Linked DNA regions of Casimicrobium huifangae. The protein of the gene in region 1 interacts with the protein of each later gene in a pairwise test. Links are inferred from orthologs where the notes say so. Each region holds a gene or a part of one and is shown on either strand. Other genes may lie near its edges.

Region 1 (3,289 bases):
GCTCTGAACAGAGCTCAGGAGCCCGTTGCTCCCGCATCCGGCGCATCAGCCGAAGACGGTGAGAGCAAGGCGCTTCGCGAGCTCGCGGCGCTGGGTGACCGCGTATCTGCGGCACGTCTTGTTGTCTGACCACGCGGGGGTGTTTTCCTCCCCCGGTCGCCCCCGCGTGTATTTCTCGTGATCCCCTCGGAGCCCGCTTTGCGGGCTCTTTTTTTGGCTAGGGCCTGTTCACCTTATTTTCGCGAGATGCGTTGCCACGAGACGGCGATGGATGCAAGGAGCACTGCGCCGGCCGTGGTGGTTCCACGGCCAAGCAGGGCGACGCGGCAGACGCGCCGTCTCGTGGCAACCCGAAGGGGCGTGTCGCACGGAGCACGCAAAAGCGGCGCCCGGTGTTGTTGCGAAGGCCTTGCGACAAGCTTGTCGCTTCGCTCCGTGCCCGCACCACGGCGGCCTTCGCGCCTAACCGTGCATCGAAAATACGACCGCTGCACTCGCGAAAATAAGGTGAACAGACCCTAATCAGTCCTCGAGGATGAAGGTCACCTTCATGTTGACGCGGTACTCGACGATCTTGCCCTTCCTGATGATCACCTTCTGATCCTGCACCCAGGCACCCTCGACGTTCTTCAACGTCTTGCAGGCGCGATCAACGCCAGTATTCAGGGCATCCTCAAAGCTCTTTTTCGATGATGCGGTGATCTCGGTGACACGAGCGACGCTCATAAAGCCTCCTGTCGTTGGCGGCGCGGGAATGCCCCGCGTCTGCCGCGGTTCTACCTCCGGACGGCAACAACGTCAATCGCCATTCACCTGAAAAGACATGCGACAGCAACACAACCGGAGTTATCCGGTGTGCACACAACTGCTAATGGAGAATGGGCGGGGCTAGAGGCCGAAGACCGCGTCGAGCCGGACAAAGCCGGTCTGACCATCGCGGTGGCGCACCTGTGCCCAGGCGCCTGCATTGGGCGGCTGCGGGGTGACGAGCTGCAGCAGCACGCCCTGCTCGGCACGGAACACAATGGGGCTGGCGGCATCGGCGGCCGCCTGTACATCGGCCACCGGCACCTTGACCTGCACGTTGCTGCGGTCGGCGAGCGCCTTGCGCTCCAGCCAGACCAGCGTGCCGGTCGCATCGCGAACCTTGACCCAGCCCTCGATGCTCACCAGGACCTCTACTGGCGTACCACGGCTGTACAGGAATTGCCGTGTCGCCTTGGCCGACGGACCTTCGTAACCGACCGTCGCGTTGTCGACGGTCTGACGGAAGTCGGCATGCGCCACTGCGGCAGCCGCGCTCAGGCCAAACGCGAGAACGAGCGGCAAGAGCTGGCGCGGACTGGTCACGATTGTTCGCCCGGAGGTGACTACTGCTTGGTTGCCGCTGCAGCCTGTTCGAGCTGCTGCTGGACGCGGGCCTGGTAGATCGCTTCGAAGTTGATTGGCTGCAGATAGATCGCCGGGTAGCCCATGCGCTGCACGGCGTCAGAGATCAGCTCGCGGGCGTACGGGAAGATGATGTTGGCGCAGTGCACGGCCAGCAGCGGTTGCAGTTCGGGTTCCGGAATGTTGCGGATCTGGAAGATGCCGCCCATCGCTGCCTCGACCAGGAACATCGTCTTGTCGGCGATGGTGGCGGTGACCGTCACCTTGACCGAGACGTTGTGGAAGCCGTCTTCAATGGTGGACTGGTCCTGCTCAAGGCCGATCTCCACGGTGGGCGATTCACGCCACAGGTAGCTCTGCGGCGCGTTCGGATTTTCGACCGACAGGTCCTTCAGGTAGATCTTTTCGATCGAGAAGTGCGGAGCGTTTGGATCTTGTTGTTGTGCGGGCGCGTCGGCCATGATGTGCTTTCAGAAAACGAGGTTTAACCCGACATTCTAGCCGGGCGCAAAGACGCGGGACAGGTCACGTTATGGCGACTTCAGGCGGCAAGCAATGGATCGAGACCACCGGCGCGGTCGAGCGCCGAAAGGTCGTCGAAACCGCCGACGTGGGTTTCGCCAATGTAGATTTGCGGTACGGTGCGGCGGCCAGTCTTCTCGATCATGGCTTCACGCAGCCCCGGTTGCAGATCCACGCGGATTTTCTCGATGTCGGCCACACCCTTGGCCTTGAGCAACCGCTCCGCCTGGATGCAGTAGGGGCAGACCCCCGTTGAATACATGATCACTTTTGCCATAGCTGCTTACACCTTCTCGACGGGCAGCCCCGCTTCGGACCATGCCTTGAAGCCACCGTTGAGATTGAAAAGTTGGGTGTAACCCGCAGCTTTCAAGGTGCTGCCTGCCATCACCGATCGCTGGCCGCGGGCGCAATAGACGACCAGCGGCTTGTCCTTGTCGCAGCCCAGCGAATCGGCGCGGTCTTTCAGTTGCGACAGCGGCACGTGAATGGCGCCCACGATCTTGCCGGCGTCCATCTCGCGCGTCTCGCGGACGTCAAGCACGGATGCCCCCTCGCGGTTGATCAAGTGGGTCAGACGCACGTTGCCGACTTCGGTCATGCCCGAAGCCCGGCGCTGCACCAGCGGAAACAGCAGCATCGCGCCCGACATGAACATGATCAGCACGAGCATCCAGTTGTTGTAGAGAAATTGCATCGAAAACCTGACGTGTAGCGACAGTTGAATTGACGCGGCGCACAACGGCCGCGTCGGGGAAGCCTAAAATTTTAGGTGTTTCGCCATTCCGGACCACCATGAGCCCGACGACCGCCCCCACCGTGCACCCCGTCATCCTGCTGATTCTGGACGGCTTTGGCTACCGTGAGCCAGCGGCGGACAACGCCATCTCGCTCGCCCGCAAGCCCACCTGGGATGCCTTGTGGAGCAACTGCCCGCACGGCCTGATCGACGCCTCGGAGCACCATGTTGGCCTGCCGGACGGGCAATTCGGCAATTCCGAGGTCGGCCACCTCAACCTGGGCGCTGGCCGGGTGGTCTATCAGGACCTCACCCGCGTTGACCACGCCATCGAAACCGGCGAATTCACGCAAAACGCCGCGCTGGTAGGCGCCTGCGACGCGGCCGTACAGTCCGGTGGCAAGGTACACGTGATTGGCTTGCTGTCGCCCGGCGGCGTGCATTCGCATGAACGCCACATTCACGCCTTTGTGCGCATGGCCGCGGCGCGCAACGTGCCGTCGATTGCCGTGCATGCGATCCTTGATGGTCGCGACATGCCGCCAAAAAGCGCAGCGCCGTCTATCGAAGCGATGCAGGCGGTGTGTGCTGAAACGGGTGCCCGCATCGCTACCGTCAGCGGGCGCTTCTACGCAATGG
Region 2 (3,647 bases), 3.1 Mb from region 1 along the record:
TCGACCATGGCAATGGTCTCGTCACCCGCTATGCCCACGGCTCTGAACTGCTGGTCAAGGAGGGCGATCTGGTCGTCCGCGGCCAGCGCATCTCGCGGGTCGGCTCCACCGGCCGCTCCACCGGGCCGCATTTGCACTTCGAAGTGCGGCTCAATGGCGTGCCGCAGAATCCAGCCCGCTTCCTCGCCGTCCGCTAAAGCTGCATCCCGCTGGCTTCGCCCGGATGCGGGCGTCGGCTTAAAATCATTGGTTTCGCCCGCTGCGGCGGTGTCGGCACGGTTGTGCCCGATGCCGTCTAGCGGGCATCGTCACATCTGCCGTCCGTACGCCGGGCGCGTCTTCACATCATGATCGACAAATTTCTAAAAACGATTTTCGGCAGCCGCAACGACCGGCTGCTCAAACAGTATCGCGGCCAGGTCCACAAGATCAACGCCCTTGAAGACGGCCTGAAATCCTTGTCCGACGACGAGCTGAAAGGCAAGACAGCGGAGTTCAAACAGCGCGTTGCCAATGGCGAGCCGCTTGACGCGCTGCTGCCTGAGGCGTTTGCCGTTGTGCGCGAGGCGAGCACACGGGTGCTGGCGATGCGCCACTTTGACGTGCAATTGATCGGTGGCATGGCGCTGCATCAGGGCAAGATTGCCGAAATGCGCACCGGTGAGGGCAAGACGCTGATGGCAACGCTGCCGGTGTACCTCAACGCGTTGGCCGGCAAGGGCGTGCATGTGGTCACCGTCAACGACTACCTGGCCAAACGCGATGCCGACTGGATGGGGCGCATCTACCGCTTCCTGGGCATGAGCGTCGGCACCATTCTGTCGCAACAGGACAATGCGTCAAAGATCGCTGCCTACGCAGCCGACATCACCTACGGCACCAACAACGAGTACGGTTTCGACTACCTGCGTGACAACATGGAATACGCGGTGGCGGACCGCCGTCAGCGCGGGCTCAACTACGCCATCGTTGACGAGGTTGATTCCATCCTGATCGATGAGGCACGCACGCCGCTGATCATCTCGGGTCAGGCCGACGACAACATCGAGATTTACTACAAGATCAACGAGCTGGCGCCGAAACTGACGCGTCAGGCCGACGAAAAGTCTGCCGGCGACTACCACGTTGATGAAAAGGGCCGTCAGGTCTATCTGTCGGAAGAAGGCCATGAGCATGCCGAGAAGCTGCTCGAACAGATGGGCATGTTGCCCTCCGGATCCAGCCTCTACGACGCTGCCAACATTTCGCTGATGCACCATGTGTACGCCGCGCTACGCGCCCATGCGCTGTACAACCGCGACGAACACTATGTTGTGCAGGACGGCGAAGTGGTCATCGTTGACGAATTCACCGGCCGCCTGATGTCGGGGCGCCGCTGGAGTGATGGTCTGCATCAGGCAGTGGAAGCCAAGGAAGGCGTGCCCATCCAGCGCGAGAACCAGACGCTGGCCTCGATCACCTTCCAGAACTACTTCCGCATGTACGGCAAGCTGGCCGGCATGACCGGTACAGCAGACACTGAAGCCTACGAATTCCAGCAGATTTACAACCTGGAAACAGTGATCATCCCGACGCACCGCGACATGGTGCGTCGCGATGAGAATGATCTCTTCTTCAAGACGACGGCGGAGAAGTACGCAGCTGCCGTGCACGACATTCGTGACTGCTACGAGCGTGGCCAGCCGGTGTTGGTCGGTACCACTTCGATCGAGAACTCCGAGTTGATCTCGGCGATGCTGACCAAGGAGAAGTTGCCGCACCAGGTGCTCAACGCCAAGCAGCACGAGCGCGAGGCGCATATCGTGGCGCAGGCCGGTCAGCCGAAGATGATCACCATCGCCACCAACATGGCCGGTCGAGGCACCGACATCGTGCTCGGTGGCGCGCTCGAACCCGAGTTGCGCGCCATCCGTGAAGACGAATCGCTGACACCGGAAGCGCGCAAGGCGAAGATGGACTCCGTCGAGGCTGAGTGGAAGAAGCGTCATGAAGAGGTTCTTGCCTCCGGCGGCTTGCGCATTGTCGGTACCGAACGCCACGAATCGCGTCGCATCGACAACCAGTTGCGTGGCCGTGCTGGCCGTCAGGGCGATGCAGGCTCCAGCCGCTTCTATCTGTCGGCCGAGGATCCGCTGATCCGCATCTTCGGCGGCGACCGCATGAAGAACATCATGACCCGCCTGCGCATCCCTGATGGGGAGCCGATCGAGGCGGGCATCATGACGCGCCAGATCGAAAAAGCGCAGTTGAAGGTCGAGTCGCGCAACTTTGACATCCGCAAGCAGCTGCTTGAATACGACGACGTTGCCAACGACCAGCGCAAGGCGATCTACGAGCAGCGTAACCACCTGCTGGAGCATGCCAACGTCAGCGACACCGTGCGTGACATGATCGGTGGCTGGGTCGAAGACACCGTCAATATGCACGTGGCGCCGGAAAGCACCGAGGAACAATGGGACATTGCCGGCCTGGAAGCGGCGCTGCATGACGTGCACGTGCCGGTCAGCATCGCCGAGTGGCAGAAAGCGTCGCCCGATCTTGACGACGCTGACATCCGCGAGCGCTGCAAGACCGCGGCGCTGGAAGCCTATGACAGCAAGCGCAAGGTCGCGGGCGAGGATGTGTTCAGCCAGTTTGAGCGCAACATCCTGCTGCAGATCATGGATACGCAGTGGCGCGAGCATCTTTCGAATCTCGACCTGCTGCGCCAGGGCATCCACCTCCGCGGCTATGCGCAGAAGAATCCGAAGCAGGAGTACAAGCGCGAGTCGTTCGAGATGTTCGGCCAGATGCTGGACCGCTTCCGTGGCGACGTCGTACGTATTCTGCTGACTGTACAGGTTCGCACCGAGGCTGACGCGCAGGCGGTTGAGCCGCATGCAGCATCGCAAAACGTGGCCTACCAGCATGCCGGCGTCGATGGACTGACAGGCGAAGAGTCGTCCGCAGCATCCGTTGGCGGTAGCGGCAATCAGCCGGTGGTCAATCAGGGGCCGAAGGTCGGTCGCAACGATCCCTGCTGGTGTGGCTCGGGCAAGAAATACAAGCATTGTCACGGGCGACTCGACTAGTCGCTGAGACCAACATCGCATAATTCAAGGCTCGTTCAGCGTGACTGAACGGGCCTTTTTTCTGAACCATACGTTTTCATCACCATGCCTGTTGCCTACGCCGCGCTTGATCCCGCTCTTGCTCACCCGGTTGCCGGGGTGCGCTTCGCCGCCGTGCAGGCGGGCGTGCGCAAGGCCAACCGTTATGACTTGCTGCTCGCCCAGTTCGACGAAGGCACAGCGGTGGGCGGGGTGTTCACCCAAAGCCGGTTTGCTGCTGCGCCGGTGCAGGTTTGCCGCGAGCACTTGCTGGTGGGAAGCGCCATTCGCGCGCTGGTGGTGAACACCGGGATTGCCAACGCGGCCACCGGCGAACTCGGGCTGACCAACGCACGGGCGAGCTGCGCGAGTGTGGCCACGGTGCTCGGCGTCGCTGCCAATCAGGTGCTGCCGTTCTCCACGGGGGTGATTCTCGAACATCTGCCGATGGATCGCATCAGCGCGGGCATCAATGCGGCGGCGGCCGAGATCAAGGCTGGCAAGCTCGCGGCCTGGGATCGCGTGGCTCAGACCATCATGACCACCGACACTGTCTAC

What was found.
Region 2: the proteins of secB (region 1) and secA interact in binary tests that used the Escherichia coli proteins (3 or more experiments, as listed by UniProt). The link is inferred for Casimicrobium huifangae from one-to-one orthologs.

Annotation. Positions count from the first base shown.
Region 1 is NZ_CP041352.1:4,075,037-4,078,325, reverse strand. Bases 111-2,996 are described here. They hold secB (protein-export chaperone SecB), read right to left. Parts: upstream 1,851-2,996; coding sequence 1,371-1,850; downstream 111-1,370. Other genes in these bases: gpmI (2,3-bisphosphoglycerate-independent phosphoglycerate mutase), read left to right, coding at 2,707-2,996; FKL89_RS18460 (rhodanese-like domain-containing protein), read right to left, coding at 2,195-2,608; grxC (glutaredoxin 3), read right to left, coding at 1,931-2,188; FKL89_RS18475 (SH3 domain-containing protein), read right to left, coding at 889-1,350; FKL89_RS18480 (dodecin family protein), read right to left, coding at 523-726. In the rest of the region: more of gpmI, read left to right, coding at 2,997-3,289. UniProt on the Escherichia coli protein: One of the proteins required for the normal export of some preproteins out of the cell cytoplasm. It is a molecular chaperone that binds to a subset of precursor proteins, maintaining them in a translocation-competent state.
Region 2 is NZ_CP041352.1:981,586-985,232, forward strand. What follows is about bases 28-3,271. They hold secA (preprotein translocase subunit SecA), read left to right. Parts: upstream 28-347; coding sequence 348-3,071; downstream 3,072-3,271. Other genes in these bases: FKL89_RS04490 (M23 family metallopeptidase), read left to right, coding at 28-197; argJ (bifunctional glutamate N-acetyltransferase/amino-acid acetyltransferase ArgJ), read left to right, coding at 3,156-3,271. In the rest of the region: more of FKL89_RS04490, read left to right, coding at 1-27; more of argJ, read left to right, coding at 3,272-3,647. UniProt on the Escherichia coli protein: Required for protein export, interacts with the SecYEG preprotein conducting channel.